DNA from 3 places in the Pseudomonas sp. TNT2022 ID642 genome. Region 1 is predicted to be linked to each of the others. Evidence: riboswitches for the same ligand, from Rfam matches in the RefSeq annotation. Region 1 holds a riboswitch; each other region holds the start of a gene.
The links. A riboswitch is a leader RNA that binds a small molecule or an ion and turns the genes downstream of it on or off. The one in region 1 is predicted to bind cobalamin.
Positions count from the first base shown of each region.

Region 2: linked by a shared signal. The riboswitch ahead of M5G26_RS07560 (CbtB domain-containing protein) and the one ahead of cobO (cob(I)yrinic acid a,c-diamide adenosyltransferase) in region 1 are both predicted to bind cobalamin.
Region 3: linked by a shared signal. The riboswitch ahead of M5G26_RS08520 (ABC transporter substrate-binding protein) and the one ahead of cobO (cob(I)yrinic acid a,c-diamide adenosyltransferase) in region 1 are both predicted to bind cobalamin.

Region 1 covers NZ_JAMDGW010000040.1:5,334-12,920, reverse strand. Annotated here, with positions in the region: gene cbiB (adenosylcobinamide-phosphate synthase CbiB) at 1-125, opposite strand, end outside; gene bluB (5,6-dimethylbenzimidazole synthase) at 122-772, opposite strand; gene M5G26_RS28080 (cobyrinate a,c-diamide synthase) at 769-2,169, opposite strand; gene cobO (cob(I)yrinic acid a,c-diamide adenosyltransferase) at 2,166-2,777, opposite strand; cobalamin riboswitch at 2,859-3,088, opposite strand; gene M5G26_RS28070 (hypothetical protein) at 3,252-3,836, shown strand; gene M5G26_RS28065 (PQQ-dependent sugar dehydrogenase) at 3,903-5,216, shown strand; gene M5G26_RS28060 (C40 family peptidase) at 5,349-5,885, opposite strand; gene M5G26_RS28055 (C40 family peptidase) at 6,105-6,722, opposite strand; gene hda (DnaA regulatory inactivator Hda) at 6,937-7,587, opposite strand, start outside.
Region 2 covers NZ_JAMDGW010000007.1:372,110-379,696, reverse strand. Annotated here, with positions in the region: gene M5G26_RS07590 (fatty acid cis/trans isomerase) at 1-1,872, shown strand, start outside; gene M5G26_RS07585 (acyltransferase family protein) at 2,050-3,072, shown strand; gene nfuA (Fe-S biogenesis protein NfuA) at 3,130-3,714, shown strand; gene cobM (precorrin-4 C(11)-methyltransferase) at 3,930-4,676, opposite strand; gene M5G26_RS07570 (cobalamin biosynthesis protein) at 4,758-5,171, opposite strand; gene M5G26_RS07565 (CbtA family protein) at 5,168-5,869, opposite strand; gene M5G26_RS07560 (CbtB domain-containing protein) at 5,881-6,078, opposite strand; cobalamin riboswitch at 6,202-6,423, opposite strand; cobalamin riboswitch at 7,143-7,354, shown strand; gene cobW (cobalamin biosynthesis protein CobW) at 7,454-7,587, shown strand, end outside.
Region 3 covers NZ_JAMDGW010000007.1:588,927-596,513, forward strand. Annotated here, with positions in the region: gene M5G26_RS08495 (MFS transporter) at 1-987, shown strand, start outside; gene M5G26_RS08500 (LysR substrate-binding domain-containing protein) at 998-1,867, shown strand; gene phnX (phosphonoacetaldehyde hydrolase) at 1,943-2,770, shown strand; gene M5G26_RS08510 (hypothetical protein) at 2,890-3,099, opposite strand; gene M5G26_RS08515 (Ppx/GppA family phosphatase) at 3,108-4,043, shown strand; cobalamin riboswitch at 4,086-4,279, shown strand; gene M5G26_RS08520 (ABC transporter substrate-binding protein) at 4,424-5,437, shown strand; gene M5G26_RS08525 (FecCD family ABC transporter permease) at 5,446-6,450, shown strand; gene M5G26_RS08530 (ABC transporter ATP-binding protein) at 6,447-7,211, shown strand; gene M5G26_RS08535 (GNAT family N-acetyltransferase) at 7,150-7,587, opposite strand, start outside.

The sequences.
Region 1 (7,587 bases):
GCGTTGAATCGTTGCTCGATGCGCCCGGCGAAATTACCGAACGCCACCAGCGGATGCCAGTGTTTCGGTTCACCGAGCAGCGCATCCAGCGCAACCGCAGCGACACTCAGCAACGCCACACTCATTGACTCACTCCCCAATAATTTTCATACAGCAACTCATTGAGCGGCCGCGCCTGCGCCCACCCTTCGAGTACCAGCATCGGCGCCGGATAGAATTCCTTGACCGGGCCCAGACACAAAACGGCCAGCGGCTTGGCGCCTTCGGGCAATTTCAACAAATCCGCCAGTGCCTGCGGCTCGAACAGCGAAACCCAGCCCATGCCCAAGCCTTCGGCGCGCGCGGCCAGCCACAGATTCTGGATCGCGCAGGACAGCGAAGCCATGTCCATTTCCGGCAGCGTGCGGCGACCGAAGATGTGTTTTTCGCGATCGTCCATCAATGCGGCAACCAACACCTCGGCGCAGTCATGGATGCCTTCGACTTTGAGTTTCATGAACTCGTCACTGCGCTCGCCGAGGGCTTCAGCGGTGCGGATGCGTTCCTCTTCCACAAGATTCTGGATCTCGCCGCGCAGGGTACGGTCGCTGATGCGGATGAAGCGCCAGGGCTGCATCAGGCCGACGCTTGGGGCCTGGTGGGCGGCTTCCAGTAGTCGGCGCAGCAGTTCTGGTTCAACGGTGCCGCCGGTGAAGTGACGCATGTCGCGGCGTTCGGCAATGGCTTTGTAGACCGCTTGGCGTTCGGCTTCGGTAAATGAGTTGTCGGTCATGGCCCCATCGCTGGCAAGCCAGCTCCCACAGGGGATTGCATTTCTTCAGGAAGCTCACCGTCCACTGTGGGAGCTGGCTTGCCAGCGATGGCGGCCTGGAGGCCAGGCGCAAACAATGCTGCGACAGCCGCAGGATTCGACGGGAAATAGAAGTGCACATAAGAAGCCGTCATCCGCCCATCGCGATAAACCGCCTCCGCCCCACGCCCACCGTTCGGGCTCAAGCCACGGGCAATCGGCGTCAACTCAGTCGTCGTCAGGGAGTGGTGATAAGTGTGGCCACGCAACGAACCTTCCGGCAGATCCACCGCTTGCAATGCCAACGCCGCCAGACGCTTTTGCATTACTGCATCGCCCTTAAGCAGGCCGACCAGTTCGGCGCGAGTGCCTTCAACATCCGTCAAAGAGTCGAGCAGATACAACATGCCGCCACATTCAGCGAGCAACGGTTTGCCCGTCGCGTGATGCGCACGAATCGCCTCCAGCATCGCGGTGTTTTGCGACAACGCAACGTGGTGCAATTCCGGATAACCACCGGGCAGATACAGACTGTCAGCGTCAGGCAATTGCGTATCGCGGATCGGCGAGAAGAAACTCAGCTCGGCGCCCATCGCCCGCAACAGATCGAGACTCGCGCCATAGGTGAAGGCAAACGCTTCATCGCGGGCGACGGCAATTCGCACGTTTTTCAGCAACGGTTCGACGGCGATCACATCAGGCGCGGCGAATTCCACGGCCGGTGGCAGCGCTACCTCGCAACTGCTGGCCAATGCATCGGCGGCGGCGTCGAGACGCACATCCAGATCATTCAGTTCGCTGGCCTGAACCAGGCCGAGATGACGACTTGGCAACTCAATGCCCGTCTCACGGGACAATGCGCCATACCAGCGCAGGCCTTCGGTGAGGCTGCCTTCGAGCAATTGCGCATGGCGCAAGGTGCCGACACGATTGGCCAGCACGCCGGCAAACGGCAGATCCGGCTGATACTTCGCCAAGCCCAGCGCCAGCGCACCAAAGGTTTGCGCCATGGCCGTGCCGTCGATCACGCCGAGCACCGGCACACCAAAATGCCGCGCCAGATCGGCGCTGGAAGGCGTGCCATCAAACAGGCCCATCACACCTTCGATCAGAATCAGATCCGCCTCGGCAGCGGCTTCCCACAACAGGCGACGACTTTCCTGCTCGCCGACCATCCACATGTCCAGTTGATACACCGGCGCACCGCTGGCGCGCTCGAGAATCATCGGATCAAGAAAGTCCGGGCCGCATTTGAACACGCGCACTTTGCGCCCCTGATTGCGATGCAAACGGGCCAGTGCGGCGGTGACGGTGGTCTTGCCCTGACCGGAGGCCGGCGCGGCGATGAGCACCGCCGGGCAGTGACGTGGTTGATTCAAAGTTCGACGCCTTTCTGCGCTTTGATGCCAGCCTGGAAGGCGTGTTTGAGCATGCCCATTTCAGTCACGGTGTCGCCCATTTCGATCATTTCCGGCTTGGCCGCGCGACCGGTGACGATCACATGCTGCATCGGCGGACGCGCCTGCAAATCGCTGAGCACCTGATCGAGATCGAGGTAACCATGTTTGAGAGCGATGTTGAGTTCGTCGAGCACCACCAGACCGATCGACGGATCGCGCAGCAGTTCGCGGGACACAGCCCACGCGGCTTCGGCAGCGGCGATGTCGCGCTGACGATCCTGGGTTTCCCAGGTGAAGCCCTCGCCCATCACATGAAAGCGCACTTGCTCAGGGAAGCGGCGGAAAAACAATTCTTCGCCGGTGCTGTTGCGCCCCTTGATGAACTGCACGACGCCGCACTGCATGCCGTGGCCCATGGCGCGCGCAAGCATGCCGAAGGCCGAGCTGCTTTTGCCTTTGCCGTTACCGGTCAACACCAGTACCAGGCCGCACTCGTCAGGCGAGTTGGCGATGCGTTCGTCGATCACGGCTTTTTTGCGCTGCATACGGGCCAGATGGCGTTCGTCGCGCTCGGGGGAATCAGTCATGGGGGAGCTCTCCGTTGAGGCTGGATAACGGCGGGCAGGCACAAGAATAGACGGCAAAAAGCCTGGCATCGCCCACCGTGATGCCGCTGGATGGATCAGGCCGGTCTCCGGGCTCATGAGCGGCGTTGGCCTGACTGCGCGCCTTCCCGCTTCTGTCGAGGCAGTGGCTCAAGGCGCAGTTTTCACTCATTTACCGTTGCGGGGGCAGCGCCGGGATCGTGGTGGTTCTTCGTGCGAAGACAACCCTCACCGGCTTCCCTGTTTCACTCTGTCGACGCAGGTCACAGAGCACCTGAAACAAGCCGCGAAGGTTAGAGGGTTGGGGGGGGAGCGTCAATTAAAGAGGCGGCCATCGGGCGAATAACTGCCGCCGATCAATTATCTGACGCCAATCTTGTGCCACACTGATACAAATGATATCAAAGAGCCATGCTTTTCCCGAAAAGCCCACTACAACAATAAAGGATGATGACGATGCAAGGCATGATCATCAGCAACCCGCGCCTGGAATTTCTGCGCCCGGTGCTTGAACGCTGGTTTGACTGTATCGACCGCTACAACGCCGTGCGCGGCGACAGCGACACCCCTTACTGGCATGACGAGAAAGCCAATCTCGGATTGCTCTCGGCAGCCGCCTGGATGGCTGAGCTGGTCACTTTGAACGACACTGCCACGCGCAAACAGAACGAAGAAGGCGAGCGCAATGCCCGCGCCGATCTGTTTCTCGCCGGCGCCGAAGACCGCGCCTTTATCCAGGCCACCCAGCGCTGGCCAAAGGTTACCAACCTCAATCTGACCCAAGCCCTGCTGGACATCACCAACGACGCCAAACGCATCAGTTATGCCAGCGACCTCAAGCTCGGCTGCCTGTTTGTCGCGCCGCAAAAAGCCCAGCACAGCGCCAGCCCCGAAGAGCTGCAGGACATGGTCGACGATCTGCAAAAGGAACACACCTGCGCGGTCGCCTGGTATTTCCCTTACGCCTACCGCAAGTTGCGCAGCGAAGCGGGCAACTATCACCCGGGCATCGCCGTGCTGTTCAAAGAGGCCCGCGGCTGAGCAGTTGAACCATCGGGCTTGCGCCCTCCTCTATGATTAGGAATGCATTCATAGGGAAGATCAGCAATGCGCAAGCCCCAGCTCGTTTTTGTCATCGCCTTCGCCGGAGGACTCGCCGCCTGCGGTGAAACCTCCAGCCTGCAAGTCTCCGACGGCACCGGCTCGTCGCCGAAGCTGCCCGAACCGAACAAGACCCTGATCCCGACGGTGAATATCGCCCCGGCAATCGGCTGGCCGGAGGGCGCTAAACCGACGGCAGCGACTGGCACGCAAGTCGCTGCATTCGCCGAAGGCCTCGACCATCCGCGCTGGCTTTACGTACTGCCCAACGGCGACGTGCTGGTGGCAGAAACCAATGCCCCGCCCAAACCTGATGACAGCAGCGGCATTCGCGGCTGGGTCATGAAGAAAGTCATGGGTAAGGCCGGCGCCGGCGTGCCGAGCCCGAATCGCATCACCTTGCTGCGTGACGCCGACCACGATGGCGTCGCGGAAACACGCACGGTGTTTCTGCAGAACCTCAACTCGCCGTTCGGCATGACCCTGGTCGGCAATGATCTTTACGTCGCTGACACCGACCGCCTGCTGCGCTTTAACTACGAACCGGGCGCGACCGAGATCAAGTCGCAGCCAATCAAGGTTGTCGATTTGCCTGGCGGCACGCTGAATCACCACTGGACCAAAAACGTCATCGCCAGCAAGGACGGCAGCAAGCTGTACGTCACCGTCGGCTCGAACAGCAACGTCGGCGAAAATGGTCTGGATAAGGAAGAAGGTCGCGCAGCGATCTGGGAAGTCGATCGGGCGACCGGCAATCACCGGATTTTTGCCTCAGGCATCCGCAACCCCAATGGTCTGGCCTGGGAGCCGAAAAGTGGCGCGCTGTGGACAGCTGTCAACGAACGCGACGAGATCGGCAGTGATCTGGTGCCGGACTACATCACCTCTGTCAAGGACGGTGGTTTCTATGGCTGGCCGTTCAGCTACTACGGCCAACATGTCGATGTCCGCGTTTCGCCGCAAAACCCCGACCTGGTGGCCAAGGCCATCGCCCCGGATTACGCGGTCGGGCCACACACCGCCTCGCTGGGCTTGAGTTTTGCCGAGGGCAACACGTTGCCGGCGCAGTTCAAGGAAGGCGCGTTTATCGGCCAGCACGGCTCATGGAACCGCAAACCGCACAGTGGTTACAAAGTTATTTTCGTACCGTTTACCGGTGGCAAGCCGAGCGGCACACCGGTGGATGTCCTGACCGGGTTCCTCGACAAAGACGAGAATGCATTGGGGCGGCCGGTGGGCGTGGTGATCGACCAGCAGGGTGGCTTGCTGGTGGCGGATGATGTCGGCAACAAGGTGTGGCGAGTGTCGGCCACGAAGTGATGCTGGATGTGACCTGAAACAACTGTGGGAGCGAGCCTGCTCGCGAATGCGGAGTGTCAGTCTCCATTGAGTTGACTGATACACCGCTTTCGCGAGCAGGCTCGCTCCCACATCAGGATTGCTGCGATTTTACTACGGGTTATGCGCCAGATGCTCCGGCTGCAACACCCGCTTGGCACTCAGATAAGCCTTCTGCCAATACGCCTTCGACAGACTGTCCAGCTTGACCGTGCCACCCGTGGCCGGCGCATGTACAAAGCGCCCTTCGCCGACGTAGATCCCCGCGTGACTGACCTGCGAGCCGCCATTGGTGGCGAAGAAGATCAGGTCGCCGGTCTGCAGGCCTTCCTTGCCGACATTCGGTGCCTGCATGACGATCATCTCGCGTGTGGAGCGTGGCAGAGAGATTCCCGCCGCATCGCGATAGACAAACCCGATCAGCCCGCTGCAATCAAACCCCGAATCCGGCGTGTTGCCGCCCCAGCGATAAGGCGTGCCCACCAGGCCAAGCGCGCGAAACAGCACGTCTTCAGCAGCAGGTGAAAAAGCTTGGGAGGGGCCGAACACGACCGGCGCGCGAACCACCGGCGCAGGAGGCGGTGTGCGACTGGCGCAGGCGCTGAGCAGCGCTGCGAAGAAGATCAAAGTGAGGCGGGCCGACATCGTCATAAGCAGAACATCCTGATCTGGCTGCGGCTTTTTCTGCCGGAGGACAGAAAACAAAACCGCCTGCGTGAGCACGCAGGCGGTTTGCCATCAATATAGATACAGGATTCTAGCGGCTACGCGGCAAACTTCAAGTAAGACTTTAACTTCACCTTGTAAAGTCTAGGTCTACTCCGTTACCGGAAGCCTGATTGTCGCCGCGAACGCAGCGACAACGGGGGATTACTTGCGAGCAGTGACTACAGTCGGAGCGTTGGCCAGAGCGCGTTTCGCTTCGATGAAGGTCTTGCTCCAGTAGCTGTCACCCAGGCTGTCGATGCGAACACCGCCGCTGCGACGACTGCTGGAGTGGATGAACTGGTTGTCACCGAGGTAGATCCCGGCGTGACTGACACGACCGCGACGACCGTTGGTGGCGAAGAACAGCAGATCGCCCGGCTCAAGGTTGCTGCGCGACACGAGTGGCGCATCAACGTTGATCATTTCGCGGGTCGAGCGTGGCAGGTTCATGCCGGCTTCTTCGCGGAACAGGTAGCCGATGAAACCGCTGCAATCGAAACCGGCTTCAGAGGTACCGCCGAAACGGTAACGGGTACCGATCAGGGACATGCCGCGTTCGAGGATGCTGTCGGCCAGAACAGGAAGCTGATAAGGCTTCTTGCCATTGAATTCGTTGAGTTCTTTTTCGGTGTCCAGCTCTTCCTGGTAAATAACGGAAGACTGGGCCGTGGCAGAATTTTTAACCTGTTGAGGCTGCTCTTGAACTGGAGAATGAGCAGCGCAACCGTACAACAGGGTGACGAGTGCGAGAGGCACGAGGGGTGCGAAGCGCTTTAGCATGGGCACGACCGTGGCTGATAGTTGTAAAGAAGCCGAGACTATGCCCGCTATCAACCTCATTTGCAAATTCAATCGATCTTTTTGTGACTTCTCGGTTTCTCGTTTACATCTAAGCGCTTAAGCCCATTTGAACCGATACGCGGCCTGCACACCCTGCAGGAAAGCGGATTTTCTGGCGCCTGAAATATGCCGAGACACGCTGAAAGCCGCGCCGTTACCAGCCTAGCGTTTCTTTCAGGAAGGGAATGGTCAGCTTGCGCTGAGCCTGCAACGAAGCCTGATCGAGCTGTTCAAGCAAGTCGAATAGCGCACTCATACTGCGGGTGCCGCGAGTCAAAATAAAATGCCCGACTTCATCGGTCAGGTGCAGACCGCGACGCGATGCGCGCAACTGCAAGGCGCGCAATTTGTCTTCATCGGAGAGCGGACGCATCTGGAAAATCAGCGCCAGGGTCAGGCGCGATTTCAAGTCAGCCAGTTTGACCGGCAGTTCACGCGGAGAAGTGGAAGCGGCGATCAGCAGACGCCGACCGCTGTCACGCAGACGGTTGAACAGATGAAACATCGCCTCTTCCCAATCAGCCTTGCCGGCAATTACCTGCAAGTCATCCAGGCAAACCAGTTCGTACTGCTCGAGGTTGTCGAGGATTTCGACGCCGCGATCCATCAACTCGGCCAACGGCAAGTACACCGCCGGCTCGCCCATTTGCTCAAAACGCAGACATGCTGCCTGCAACAGATGCGTACGCCCTACGCCGTGTTTGCCCCACAGGTAGATCAGGCTTTCTGTCCAGCCGGCGTCGGCTTCGCATAGACGCTCGACATAGCCGAGTGCAGCGGCATTGGCGCCTGGGTAGTAGTTGAT
Region 2 (7,587 bases), on a different contig from region 1:
AACCGCGAGAACATGTGCGCGCTGCCCGCCGAATTTGAGGGTTATGCCGGCGCTCATCCGAAAGAAGGCATGCCGCTGGCGGTGACCGGGCTGACCGACCAGCAATATCAGACGCTGCAGCGCTGGCTGGCGTCTGGCGCGCCGATTGACGAACAAGGCCTGGCGCCGAGCGCCAAAGAGGCGCTGCAAATCGTCCAGTGGGAAAATCTGCTGAACATGCCTGGCGCACGGCAGAGTCTGGTCGGGCGCTGGTTGTACGAGCACTGGTACCTTGCGCACATCTACTTCAAGGATGGCGAGCCGGGGCATTACTTTCAGTGGGTACGTTCGCGCACGCCCACCGGTCAGCCGATCGACCTGATCGCCACCCGTCGCCCCAACGACGATCCGGGCACCCAGGTGTATTACCGCTTGTGGCCGGTGCAAGGGGTGATCGTGCACAAAACCCACATCACCTACCCGCTGAGCGCGGCGAAGATGGCGCGGGTGAAAAGCCTGTTCTACAGCGGCAACTGGCAGGTCAATGCCTTGCCAGGTTACGGCCCACAGAGCCGCGCCAATCCGTTCGCCACATTTGAAGCGATTCCGGCGCAGGCGCGTTACCAGTTCATGCTCGACAACGCCGAATACTTCGTCCGCACCTTTATTCGCGGCCCGGTGTGCCGTGGGCAGATCGCAACCGACGTGATCCGCGACAACTTCTGGGCACTGTTCCAGGCACCGGAACACGACCTCTATATCACCGACCCGAACTATCGCGGCCAGGCCACGCCGCTGCTGGCCATGCCGGGACAGAACGACGATGTCGGTAGCGTCCTCAGCTTGTGGCGCAACTATCGCGACAAACGTAATGAATACGAGGCCCTGCGCCGTGACAGCTACGCCGATATCCCCGCGCCGAGCTGGTCGACCCTGTGGGCCGGCAACGACAACGCGTTGCTGAGCATTTTCCGCCACTTCGACAGCGCTTCGGTGACCAAAGGCTTGATTGGCGAGGTACCGCAGACGATGTGGCTGTTCGACTATCCCTTGCTCGAACGCACCTATTACCAGTTGGCGGTCAACTTCGACGTGTTCGGCAACGTCTCCCATCAGGCGCAAACCCGCCTGTATTTCGATCTGATCCGCAATGGCGCCGAGCAGAACTTCCTGCGCCTGATGCCCGCCGATTCCCGCGAGGATTACCTCGACGATTGGTATCAGAGCGGTGGCCAGTTCAAGATGTGGCTCGATTACGAGGCGATTGACGACGACAAACCGACTGCGCTGAAACTCGACGAGAAAGACCCGAAATACGACTTCGCCATGCAATTACTCGCGCGTTACGGTGATCTCAATGCGCGCCCGGACCCGATCAACCGCTGCGATGGCGCTTACTGCTCGCGGCCGAATATCGACCCGGCGCTGCAAAATGCCGAACAGGCGTTGAGTCGCCTGACTTCGCGTCCGGCGGCCGGCTTGAAGGTCATCGAGCAACTGCCGGAAGCGACCATGCTGCGGGTTGAAACCGCCAGCGGTAAACGCGAGGTCTACAGCCTGTTGCGCAATCGCGCGCACAGCAACGTGGCGTTCCTGCTCGGTGAGTCGCTGCGCTATCAGCCCGGGCTGGACACACTGACCATTTACCCGGGCGTGCTCAGCAGTTATCCGAACTTCATCTTTAATGTCCCGGCCGATCAGGTGCCTGAGTTTGTCGATGCAATGGAAAACGCCAAAGACGCCAACCGCTTCGAGAAAATCGTCGAACGTTGGGGGATCCGCCGCAGTCATCCACAATTCTGGTTCTATTTCCACGATCTGAGCCAGTACCTGCACGAAACCGACCCGGTGGAAGAGGGCGTGCTGGACATGAACCGCTACGAGAATCTTTGATCGATTCAGATTGGCTTGCTGTCCCAACTTCAAGCAACACCGCAAAACCCTGTAGGAGCTGTCGAGTGAAACGAGGCTGCGATCTTTTGATCTTTAAAATCAAGATCGAAAGATCGCAGCGTGCCGCAGCTCCTACAGGGATTGAGGTGAATTTGAGGGTGTGATCGGGAGCAGGTGATGTTGATTTCAGTGCAAGCCCTGCGTGCGCTTGCCGCGTGGACGGTGGTCTGCCATCACTTCATGCAGATTTTCTTCGACTTCAAGGCACGCGGGCCGATCGGGCAACTGTTCATCGACAAAGGCGCAGTGGGCGTGGATATTTTTTTCGTCATCAGCGGCCTGGTGATTTTCCTCTCGACCGAAAACAAACCGCTGCCGCCCGCGCGTTTTCTGCTTTATCGGCTGTTTCGCATCGTCCCGGCGTATTGGCTGTACACGCTGTTGATGGCGGTGCTGGTGGTATTCGCCCAGCCGTTGCTGCCTGACCAGACCGTGGATTGGGATCATCTGCTGTTGTCGCTGCTGTTCATTCCGACTGAGAACCCTGGCGGTTACGGCATCTATCCGACGTTGAACGTCGGCTGGACGCTCAATTACGAAATACTTTTCTATGTGCTGTTCGCCTGGGCGCTGCTGTTTCGCTTGCAGGTGCGCCTGCTGGTGGTCGCGGCGCTGCTGTTTGCGGTGAGTCAGGCCTGGACCGGGTTTGGCTGGATCAGCGAGTTTTATCGTTCGGACATTGTTTATGAGTTTCTGCTGGGGATCGGCATCGGCATGCTCTATCGCCGGGGCTGGATTGGCCCGGGTTTCTGGCTGCCGCTGACCGCGATTGGCGCTGCGTTGCTGGCGATCTATCACTGGGCACCGGCGCCGAGGCTGCTGAACTGGGGTGTGCCGAGCGCCGTGCTGGTGATGGCGTGTATCTCGCTTGAGCGTTATGTCGAGCGCAGTCGCGTGCTCAAGCTGCTCGGCGATTGCTCGTATTCTGTATACCTGATGCACGTTCTGGTGCTGTCGGCGGGCGGTTATCTGGCCCGGCGCTACGGCATCAACCCGTATGTGATGTTTGTCGTGTGCGCGTTGGCCATCGGCGTCGGCTCATGGTTGAGCTACGAATGGGTGGAAAAGCGCAGCTATCGCTGGCTCAAGGCGCGAATGGACGACGCGCCTGACGAGAATCTTTCCCGACAAAAATACTAGGACTTTGTCCGGCGCAACGATTGGCGTAAACTGCGCCCAAGCCTGCGAGGAGTTTCCATGACCGCTATTACCATTACCGACGCCGCCCACGATTACCTGGCCGATCTGCTCTCCAAGCAGAACACCCCGGGCATCGGCATCCGCGTCTTCATCACCCAGCCTGGCACCCAGTACGCCGAAACCTGCATTGCCTATTGCAAGCCGGGCGAAGAAAAACCTGAAGACACCGCGCTGGGGCTGAAAAGCTTCACCGCTTATATCGATCACTTCAGCGAAGCGTTTCTCGACGACGCCGTTGTCGATTACGCCACCGACCGTATGGGCGGCCAGCTGACCATCAAGGCGCCAAACGCCAAAGTGCCGATGGTCAACGCCGACAGCCCGGTCAACGAGCGCATCAATTATTACCTGCAAACCGAAATCAACCCGGGGCTGGCCAGCCACGGCGGTCAGGTCAGCCTGATCGATGTGGTTGAGGACGGCATCGCTGTTCTGCAGTTCGGAGGCGGTTGCCAGGGCTGCGGCCAGGCGGACGTAACCCTGAAGGAAGGCATTGAGCGCACCTTGCTCGAGCGTATTCCGGAGCTGAAGGGCGTTCGAGACGTGACCGACCACACGCAGAAAGAAAACGCCTACTACTAAGGTGTTCGCTGCGGACATGAAAAACGGCGCCCCGTGAGCGCCGTTTTTTTATGGGTGAGTTTTTTATGGGTGAAATGTACCGACGCCTTCGCGAGCAGGCTCGCTCCCACATTTGATCGCATTCCAAATGTGGGAGCGAGCCTGCTCGCGAAGGGGCCTTTGATCGTTCCCACGCTCTGCGTGGGAATGCAGCCCGGGACGCTCCGCGTTCCAATTCATGGCCTGTAGAGGTGCGCATGCCCGGCGCGATACAGCGACGACTCGCTAAACACCTCACTGCCCAAGACACGACCCACCAGAATCAACGCCGTACGCCGAAACCCTTTGGCCTCGACCTTCCCGGCAATATCCGCCAGCGTCCCCACCACCCAGTCCTGATCCGGCCACGTCGCCCGGTGAATCACCGCAATCGGGCAATCGGCGCCGTAATGCGGCAGCAGTTCCGCCAGAATCTTGTCGAGATGATTGACCCCCAGATGAATCGCCATGGTCGCGCCATGCTGCGCCAGACTGCCGAGCTCTTCGCCTGCCGGCATGGCGGTCTTGTCGGCGTAGCGGGTCAGAATCACGCTTTGTGACACGTCCGGCAGAGTCAGCTCCGCCCCGAGCAACGCTGCACACGCTGCGGTGGCGGTCACGCCAGGGATGATCTCGAACGCAATATTCAGCTCGCGCAGATAACGGATCTGCTCGCCGATCGCGCCATACAGGCTCGGATCGCCAGAATGCACGCGCGCCACATCCTGACCTCTGGCATGTGCGGTCTTGATCAAATCGATGATTTGTTCAAGGTGCAGCTCAGCGCTGTTGACCACCGTCTCGGCGTTATGCCCTTCGAGCACCGCCGCCGGCACTAGCGAGCCTGCGTAGATGATCACCGGGCAACTGCGGATCAGCCGCTGGCCTTTGACGGTGATCAATTCCGGGTCGCCGGGGCCGGCGCCGATGAAGTAGACGGTCATCGTTGAATCCTGAGTAAAAGAGGGCACGACCGCGTTGCAGATGAACAACGCTCATGATCAATAACGGGGATTATCGGGATTTTACGCCGCGCCGGCCAATGCCAACGTTGCCTGTGCGTATTTTTGCCGGGAAATCAGCAGTTTTGCCGGCGCCTGTATCAGCTGTTCGGCGAGAGCCAGAGCGGCACTTTCGGCCACGCCGTAGCAACCGGTGCGTTCGTAGGCGATCTGCGAATGGTGACTGAGTCGTTGCTGGTAACTGGCCAGTTCTTCACTGCTGAAATACAGCAAGGGCAGGGCCAGTTGTGCAGCAAGTTCTTGCAGACCCGGTTCGTCGCGCTTCAAGTCGATGCTGGCCAAGGCCTTGACCGCTTCAAGGTCGATGCGATGGGCCTGCAATGCCTGGTCGAGTAACGCGCGCAGCGTGCTGGCCGGACAGCCGCGCTGGCAGCCCAGGCCGATCACGAAGGTCGGCGCTGCGCTGTCATCGGTCATGCGTGGTATTGACCAGCGCTTTTGCGGCGGAACAACCAGGCGCTGATCAGGCCCAGGGCCAGCCAGAACACTACGTTGGTCAACTGCGAAGCGATTTTGAACTGGGCTTCCAATGCCTCGGGAGCGAGCATCGAATGCACTTGCGGCTGTGGTGCGCCGATCACGTGCGGCACCGCGAGAATGGCGACACCAAGGATCTTCATCAGCCAGTGACGGCTGAACGCGATCAGCGACAGGCCGACAGCGGTCGAAGCGGCAGTGCCGATCCACCAGATTTGTCGCGAGGCCAGATCAGCGGCGGCAGTGCCCGGCAATTCAGGTGGCAGGCCCATCGTCGGTGCCAGGACGAATGTCGCGTAACCGGCCAGACCCCAGAGCAGGCCTTGCGAGGTTTTGGTCGGCGCACGCAGGGTGTAAAGACCCGCGAGCATCAGAGCAAAACCGACAGCCACCACCAGATTGCCACCCGTGGTCGAGACTACGCGCTGCCAGCCGTCTTCCGGCTCCCAGGCTTCGGCATCGTGGGTGTGCGCAGCGGTGCCGGCGGCGTGTTCGTGAACTTCTGCAACCGGTTCGGCTTTCTCGAAGGTCTCTGCCTGAAGAATCAGCGGGGATACCCAGAAGCTTTGCAGCAGGGTGAGGAGCAGGGCGGCCAGCAGGCCGGTGAAACCTGCGGTTTGCGCAATACGCTTGATCATGTCGGCAGGTCTCAGTGGCACGGGAACGCGGCGCTGTGGCGGGTATCGTGGGCGGCGTTGTGCACCGCTTCGATGTGTGAGAAACCGGCGAAGTAGACCAGGCTGGCACCGAGGATCGACGCAAAGATCGCGGCGGTCAGGCGTTGGCTCAGGGTGGTGGTGCTGGAAATTTTGTCCGTGTTGCTGCCGGTGCTGCTGATGATCGACATGGCGCTTCCCTCTGGAGTGTCAGCGGGTGATTTGAGCGCATGAAAACCCCTGCGGGTCGGGCTCGCAGAGGTTCGAACAGCGCCCGCCCACCGCGGGTTTGTTATGTTCAGCGACGCAAAAATGCGGGCTGTGTGTTGCGGGCCGGTCTCCGGGCTCACGAGGGGTTGGCGTCAGGCCGACCTGCAAGCGTCACCTTCCCATGCCTTGCTGACACAGTGGTTTTGACGCTTCGCTCGCTTACCGTTGCGGGGGCAGCACCGGACTGACATGGCTTTGAGTAAAGCACATGATTCACCGGTTTCCCGTTTCACCCTGTGAAGGGCACCCGTAACAAGGTGTGTAGGAGAGCATGGGGGTGGGGTTTTGGTCAATTTTTTGGGGTGGATCCGTTGCTGCGGGTGTTGCTGATTAGGGTTCCGCCCTTACGGCGGGTCACTTTTGGCAAACGCCCCAAAAGTAACCAAAAGGGCTTGCTCCTACGTGCGGCCCGCTCGCTGGGGCTCGGGGTTCCTTCGCTACGCTCGGCCTATTGAGTGGTGAAGAGCGGGGCGTGGTCGGCTTTGGATTTGTGGTGGATTTTCCCTCACCCCAGCCCTCTCCCGGAGGGAGAGGGAGCCGATTTGTGGGCTTTTCAAAATCTGAGTTCAACGCGGTATCGCACGTCGGCGTCCCTCGCCCAAACAACTCGATCAGTCCCCTCTCCCTCCGGGAGAGGGCTAGGGTGAGGGGCTCTTGATCTGGCTTTTGATCTGGCTTTTTTGCCCCTTCGGCAGGCCGAGCGAAGGTGTTCATCCGGGGGTTAGGCGCGCAGCGCCGTGCGGCGAAGCCGCACACATCGAGAGGAGGTGCAGCGAAGCAAACCGTAGGCGATGCCCCCGGATGGACACCGTAGCGAGGGAACACTGAGCCTCAGCGAAGTGCCGTACGCCGGGGCAAAGCCTTTTGGGTTACCTTTTCGGCGTTTGGAAAAGGTGACTCGCTGTAAGAGCGAAACCGCCAGCGGCCCCAGCCGCAGCAACGGATATACCCCCAATCCAAACATTGACCCATAACCACACCATGCGTAGCCTTGCGCTTTCGAGGTTCTTCGGCCCACGCCGAAGCTAAGAAGGGAACGCGGTCAATGCCGCGGCTGCCCCCGCAACTGTGAACGGTGATGTTCGCTGCCACGCCACTGCCAGCTCAACTGATGAGCCAGCGGGAAGGCGCAGCAAACGCCAGGCCCAGCGCCTGAACGCCGTCAGCCAGGAGACCTGCCTCGTCACAGATTCTCACTACAACCGGGCGGGGTGATCCGGTGGCGAACGCTTCCGGCGCGCACGCGCGTTGCCGGTTCTCGTCCCGTATGCCCGCCGCTTGCCAAAGGGCATACCGATGAAAACACTGGCCAAACTCCCCGTCACCATCGTCACCGGCTTCCTCGGCTCGGGCAAGACCACGCTGCTGCGGCACATGCTCGACAACGCACAGGGCCGGCGCATTGCGGTGATCGTCAACGAGTTTGGCGA
Region 3 (7,587 bases), on a different contig from region 1:
GTGACCAGTTTTGCCAGTGGTTTCACCAGCCTGATTCTGCCGTGGGGCGTCAACGGTTACTTTCAGGCCTTGGGCTGGGCGCCGGGCGGGCGGTTGATTGCCAATTGGTGGGCAGCGGGTGAGCGCGGCAAGGTCTATGGCTTCTACACCTTCGCCGCCGGTTGCGCGTCGATTCTGTCGTACGTCACCTCTATCGTCGTGCTCGAAGTGCTGCAACTGGAATGGCGCTGGATCTTCCGCTTGCCGGTGCTGCTGATGCTCGCCGGCGGGATCATCTTCTATTTGGTGGCGCGCGAACGCCCGCAGGATCTGGGCTTCGAACCGGTAGGCGATACTGGCGTGGCCAACGCTGAGGACAAACATCAGGAAGCCGCGCATGGCGAAGTCGAGACCTCGGCGCAACGCTATAAAGCCGTGTTGAAGAATCCGCGCCTGCTGATCGCCGCGCTGTCACTGGGCTTTCAGAACGCGGCGCGCTACGGCTTGATCGTCTGGGTGCCGGTGCACTTTCTCGGCGCCAACTGGAAAAGCGGCGACAGCATGGTCGACCCGAAATGGATTACCGTCGCCCTCCCTGTCGGCATGGCAGTCGGTGCGTTGAGCAACGGCTGGGTGTCGGACAAGCTGTTCGGTTCCAAGCGTTATCTGGCGATCATGCTCTATATGGTGCTGGGTGCTGCGACCAGTTTGTGGATGTGGAGCCTGCCGCCACACAGCATCATCGGCCTGGTCGCCCTGTTCCTTTGCGGCTTCTTCGTCTATGGCCCGGCCTCGAGTTTCTGGGCGCTGTGTCCCGACCTGGTCGGTGCCAAACGCGCGGGTACGGCGACCGGAATCATGAACTTCTCGTCCTACCTGTTCGCCGGGCTGGCCGAGCCGATGATCGGTCGTTTGCTTGACACCACGGCAAACACGTCTCTCATCTTCATAGTGGTCACCAGCGCCTGCCTATGCAGCGCAGCAGTGGCATTGTTCATTCGACGCTGACGGGGCTTGCATGTACCAGTATCACAAATGGTTGCGTTCGTTTCATGCAGTGGCCAAGACCGGCAGTTTTACCCTTGCGGCAGAGTACCTCAGTGTCGGTCAGCCGACCGTCAGCGAGCAGGTCAACGCACTGGAGAACACCTTCTCGGTCGAGTTGTTCCATCGCCGCGGACGCTACATCGAAATGAGCGCAGCCGGGCACAAGCTCTACGCCATCACCCAAGGCCTGTTCGGTCAGGAGGATGAAGCCGTGCAGTTGTTGCAGAGCTTCAAGCAACGCAAAACCGGCATGTTGCGCCTTGGCGCGGTGTCGCCGCCGATTGCCATGAACCTGACCTATGAGCTGATGCAGCGCCATCCGGATATCGAACTGGAAACTTCGTTTTCCTCGGAAAAGGACACCCTGGCGCGGCTGTTCAACTTCGATATCGACGTGGCGATTCTGGCCTTGTCGCAATTCGATGAGCGCTTCCATACGCGGCTGTATCACCGCTATCCGATTATTGCCGTGGTGCGCGATGACCATCCGTGGGCCCGCCAGGCGCAGGTTCACGTCAGCGAGATCAGCGGCGAAAAATGGGTGATGCGCGAATCCAGCGCGCGTACCCGGCAACTGGTGGAAGAAAGCTGCAAGCGCCTCGATATCGAGCTCAACTGCGTCATGCAACTGAACAGCCGCGAAGCCATCGTGCACGCCATCGTCAAAGGCATCGGTATCGGTTTTGTCTCGGCGGTCGAGTACGCCGAAACACCCGGCACCACACCGATCACCTTTGTCGATCACCCGTTCTTTATCGAATACCACCTGTGCTGCCTCGGCATCCGCCGCAACAGGCCAGTGATTGCCGAACTGTTTGATGCGAATTCACCGCTGACCTGATCAGCCCTGACCCTTGAACCGCCTACCTCATTGCCGATGGGACGGCCCACGCTTACCTGAAAACGGAGATTGACCATGCAGTACCAACAACCGACTCACCTGCAAGCCGCGATCCTCGACTGGGCCGGCACCGTTGTCGATTTCGGCTCGTTTGCGCCAACGCAGATTTTCGTCGAAGCCTTTGCCGAGTTCGGCGTCGCGGTGTCGCTTGAAGAAGCGCGCGGGCCGATGGGCATGGGCAAGTGGGATCACATCCGCACCCTGTGCAACCTGCCGCAGATTGCCGAGCGTTATCGTGCAGCATTCGACCGCGTGCCGAGCGATGACGATGTGACGGCAATCTACGAACGTTTCATGCCGTTGCAGATCGAGAAAATCGCCCTGCATTCGGCGTTGATCCCCGGCGCGCTCGAGGCGATTGCAACGTTGCGCGACAAGGGTTTGAAAATCGGTTCGTGCTCCGGTTATCCGGCGGTGGTGATGGCCAAGGTCGTCGAACTGGCGCGGGAAAATGGCTACGTCGCTGACCATGTCGTCGCCACCGATGAGGTGCCGAATGGCCGGCCCTATCCGGCGCAGGCCTTGGCTAACGTGATTGCCTTGGGCATCGATGACGTGGCAGCTTGCGTCAAGGTCGACGACACCTGGCCGGGGATTCTCGAAGGGCGCGCCGCCGGCATGTGGACGGTGGCGTTGACCTGTTCCGGCAACGCACTGGGCCTGAGCTATGAGCAATACAAGGCGTTGCCGTTGGATCGACTGGCGGAAGAACGTTCGCGGATCGGCAAGATGTTCGCGCCTTCACGTCCGCATTACCTGATCGACACCATCGCCGAGCTGCCCGAAGTGATCGACGACATCAATGCGCGCTTGTCCCGGGGCGAAACCCCGCAGTCCTGCTGAAACCTGATCGTTCCCACGCTCTGCGTGGGAATGCCTCTAGGGACGCTCCGCGTCCAGTGACGCAGAGCGTCACGGGCTGCATTCCCACGCAGGAGCGTGGGAACGATCAGTGGCCTCGCTCAAATCGCAGGCAAAAAAAAGCTGCCAAAACTGGCAGCAAAAACTTTAAGAACACGCGATGTATTGGCCTCAGCATAGACGCCGGATAATGACATTGTCATGACAGCCGCAAATTCATTCAACCGACCCTGCCCCGTCATCAGGATGTCATCAAGATCACGGCAGAATCCTCGCAAACCGTCTTGAGCCTCGCGACGGATGCTCTGCAAGGATTCCCATGAAAGACGACGCCTCGCTGTTTGCCGCCATCGACCTGGGTTCGAATGCCTTTCGCCTGATGATCGGCCAGTCGGTGCGCAGTCGAAAGGGCTTGCAGATTCAGGAAGTGAAAACCTTGCGCGAACCGGTGCGGCTGGCCGAAGGCTTTGACGGCGGCGCACTGGATGCGTTGGCACTGGATCGCGGCTGGCAGGCGTTGGCGCGATTCGGCAAGAAGCTGCGCGGTTTCGAGGCCGGCCGGGTACGCGCGGTGGCAACCAGCGCAGTGCGCGAGGCTGATAATGCGCAGCTGTTTCTGGCCAGTGCTGAACGGCATCTGGGCTTTCCCATTGATGTCATCTGCGGCCATGAAGAGGCGCGACTGGTCTACGCCGGCGTGACCCATGCCTTGCCCAGCGTAGACGACCTGCGCCTGGTGGTCGACATCGGCGGAGGTTCGACCGAACTGATCCTCGGCCAGGGTTCACAACCGTTGCTCACTGAAAGCATCGCCATCGGCAGCGGCACCTTGAGCACGCGGTTCTTTCGCGGCGGCGATGTGTCTGCCGGCGCGCTACAGGCGGCCGAACGCTTCGCCATCCTGCAGTTTGAAAAAGTTGCCCGGCGCTATCGTGCGCAGGGCTGGCAGCAAACCATTGGCTCCTCCGGCACCGCACGCATGCTGGCCAAAGTGCTCAAGGCCAATCGCCTGAATGACTTCGGCCAGGACGGCATCACCTACGGCGGCCTGCTGCGCCTGTCGTTACTTCTGCTGAAAGTGAACAACGTGCAACAGCTCAAGCTCGCCGGCCTGCAACCCCATCGCCAGAGCATTCTGCCTGGTGGGCTGGTGTTGATGCTGGCGGCGTTCAAAGTGTTCGGCATTGCGCAAATGCTGCCCTCCGAACCGGGCCTGCGTTTAGGCGTCTTGCACGGTTTGATGAGCCAGCACTAATCCTCGCCACGACAGATTCGTCTCCCCTTCAGCGGCTTGATCGACTACCATGCCGCCGCTGGTTCCCGAACGGGACTAATAGGGAATTCGGGGTGCTTGCACAGCATTGACCGGAACTGCCCCCGCAACTGTAGGTGCTGAGCCTGCTCCAAGACTGCCACTGGGTGAACCCCGGGAAGGCCGGAGCCAGGCGATGACGCATCAGTCAGGAGACCTGCCGGCACAGTGACTGACTAACCGGCGGGGTGTCCGGGAAGGACATCGTGCCGTGTACTTCTTCTTTTGATGACCGGCCTTGCGCAGTTTCCCTGACCGCGTTCGATGGTGTGTTTCCGATCCGTACTCTCCCGCTCCCGTACGGTTCCCCTGGAGACTGCCCCATGCTGCTGCCCCGCATTGCCACCCTCATCACCGGCCTGAGCCTTTGCGCCATGGCGCAGGCGGCCCCGACTGCGTATCCGCTGACGATCGACAACTGCGGCAGCACCCTGACCTTCCAGCACGCACCAACGCGCACGGTGACCATCGGCCAGGCCGGCACGGAAATGCTCTACGCCATGGGCCTGGGCGAGAAAGTCGTCGGCACTTCGCTGTGGTTCAACAACGTGCTGGATATATACAAGGCGCAGAATGACAAGATCGAGCGTCTGGCCGACAACGAGCCGAGCTTTGAATCGGTGATCGGCAAGCGCCCGGAACTGGTCGCCGTGGAGCTGGAATGGATGGTCGGCCCGCAAGGTGCGGTGGGCACTCGCGAACAGTTTCATGAGCTGAAGATTCCGACCTACCTGCTGCCTTCCGATTGCGAAGCCAAGGACAACCTCGTCGGCGCCGATGGCACGCGGCTGGCGCCGTTCCGCATCGACACGATTTACAAAAGCGTGAGCCAACTGGCGCAGATCTTCGATGTGCAGGAGCGCGGCCAGCAGCTCAACGACGAACTCAAGGCCAGTCTCGCCAAATCGATTGCCACAGCCCAAGGCAAACAGCTGAAGGATGCCAGCGCGCTGGTCTGGTTCTCCAGCGCACAAATGGACATCGAGCCATTCGTGGCCGGGCACAAAGGCGTTCCCGATTTCATGCTTAGCACCCTCGGCGTGCGCAACGTCGTGCAGTCCGATGAAGAGTGGCCAACGGTCGGCTGGGAAACCATCGCCAAGGCCAACCCGACTTTCCTTGTGATCGCGCGCATGGACCGTCGTCGCTTCCCTGCCGACGACTATGAAAAGAAACTCGCCTTCCTGCGCAGTGATCCGGTGACGCGCAACATGGACGCGGTGAAACACAACCGCATCATCATTCTCGACGCCATGGCCATGCAGGCCAGCCTGCGCATGTTCGACGGCATCGAGCAACTGGCCACGGCCATCAGCGGCTATGATCTGTCGCAATGAGTGCCAGCCTGATCCGTACGCTGCTTGCCCTGGCGACGCTGTTGATTGCAGTGGTTGCTGGCGTGGCCATTGGTGAAACCTCGATTGAACCGGGTGTGGTGGTGCAAGTGCTGGCGAACAAGTTGTGGAACGCCGGTTACGCGCTCGACCCGATCGACGAAGGCATCGTCTGGAACTACCGCCTGACCCGCGCACTGGTCGCGGCGGCGTGCGGTGCCGGTCTGGCGACGTGCGGGGTGATTTTGCAGTCGCTGCTGCGCAACCCGTTGGCCGATCCGTATCTGCTGGGGATTTCTGCCGGCGCCTCGACCGGGGCCGTGATGGTCGCGCTGCTTGGCGTCGGTGCCGGGTTGATCTCGCTGTCGGTCGGTGCCTTTGCCGGCGCCGTGACGGCGTTCGTGCTGGTGATTGTGCTGGCGCGGGTCAGCGGCTCGGCCAGCGGTACCGGGCAGATCATTCTTGCGGGGATCGCCGGCTCGCAGCTGTTCAATGCGCTGACAGCGTTTCTGATCACTCGCTCGGCCAGCTCCGAGCAGGCGCGCGGCATCATGTTCTGGCTGCTGGGCAATCTTGGCGGCGTGCGCTGGCCATCGGTGTGGCTGGCAGTGCCGGTTGCCGTGCTGGGACTGGTCGTGTGCCTGTGGCATCGGCGGGCGCTGGATGCGTTTACCTTTGGCGCGGATTCGGCGGCATCCCTCGGCATTCCGGTGCGGCGCGTGCAGATTCTGCTGATTGGCTGCGCGGCGCTGGTGACGGCGGTGATGGTGTCGATTGTCGGTTCGATCGGTTTTGTCGGACTGGTGATTCCCCACGCCGCGCGTCTGTTGCTTGGCACCGGGCATGCACGACTGCTGCCGGCCAGTGCGTTGGGCGGCGCAGTGTTTCTGATTGCCGCTGATGTGCTGTCGCGCACGTTGATCAAGGGCCAGGTGATTCCGGTCGGGGTGATTACCGCGCTGGTGGGGGCGCCGGTGTTTGCCTTGATTCTGGTTGGCCGCAGGTCTTCGCGATGAACAGTGTTCTGAGTTGTTCCGGGTTGACGTTCAAGGTGCGCGGCGCCGAGTTGCTCAACGGTGTCAGCCTTGAAGTTCGGCGCGGCGAAACCCTGGGCATCGTCGGGCCGAACGGTTCGGGGAAATCCACCCTGCTGAAACTGCTGGCCGGGTTGCGCGAACCCAGCGCTGGCGAGGTGCTGCTTGAAGGTCAGCGCTTGGGCAAAATGGCCCGGCGCAGCATTGCGCAAAAACTCGCGGTCGTTGAACAACAGGCCGACACCGATGACGGCATTCGCGTGTTCGACGCGGTGGCGCTGGGGCGCACGCCTTGGCTGTCGGCGCTGCAACCGTGGTCGCAGGCAGACGACGCCATCGTCCAGCAGGCGCTCACCGATGTAGACGCCATGCACCTGCGCACGCGTCTTTGGCGCAGCCTGTCGGGTGGTGAGCGGCAGCGGGTGCATATCGCTCGGGCACTGGCCCAGCGACCGCAAATCCTGTTGCTGGACGAACCGGCCAACCACCTCGACATTCAGCACCAACTGACCATTCTCAACGTGGTGCAGGCGTTGCCGGTGACCACGCTGATCGCGCTGCATGATCTTAATCAGGCGTTGAAGTGTGATCGTCTGGCGGTGCTGGAGCGCGGTCGGCTGGTGGCGTTGGGCGCGCCGCTGGAAGTGCTGACACCGCAGCGGTTACAGGACACTTTCGGGGTCAGGGCGCATTACCTGACGGACCCGTTTGATGGGGCGCAGATTCTTCGATTTCACTCATGACGGCATGCATGTGCGTCGTCTGCCAGACCGGGTCGGCGTCAACATCGATAATGTCGAAGCCTTGGCGTTGCCAGAACGCGATGGCGCCTGGTAAGAACGGATGGGTGTGCAGATAAATCACCTCGACTCCGTCGGCGAGTGCCAGGTCTTTGAGTGATCGGTACAACGCGCCGGCCAGCCCGGAACGCCGTTGTGAAGGCACGACGAACAGGCGGACGATTTCCACCACGTTGCGGTCGGGATAATCAAGGTTCGCGAAGCGCCGGTCGTAAGGGAGATAGCCAATCGAGGCCACAATCTGCCCTGCATGCCGAGCCATCAGAAAGCGCCCTTCCCCACGCAGATAAACCTCGGCAAAACGCGCCAGATCGTCAGG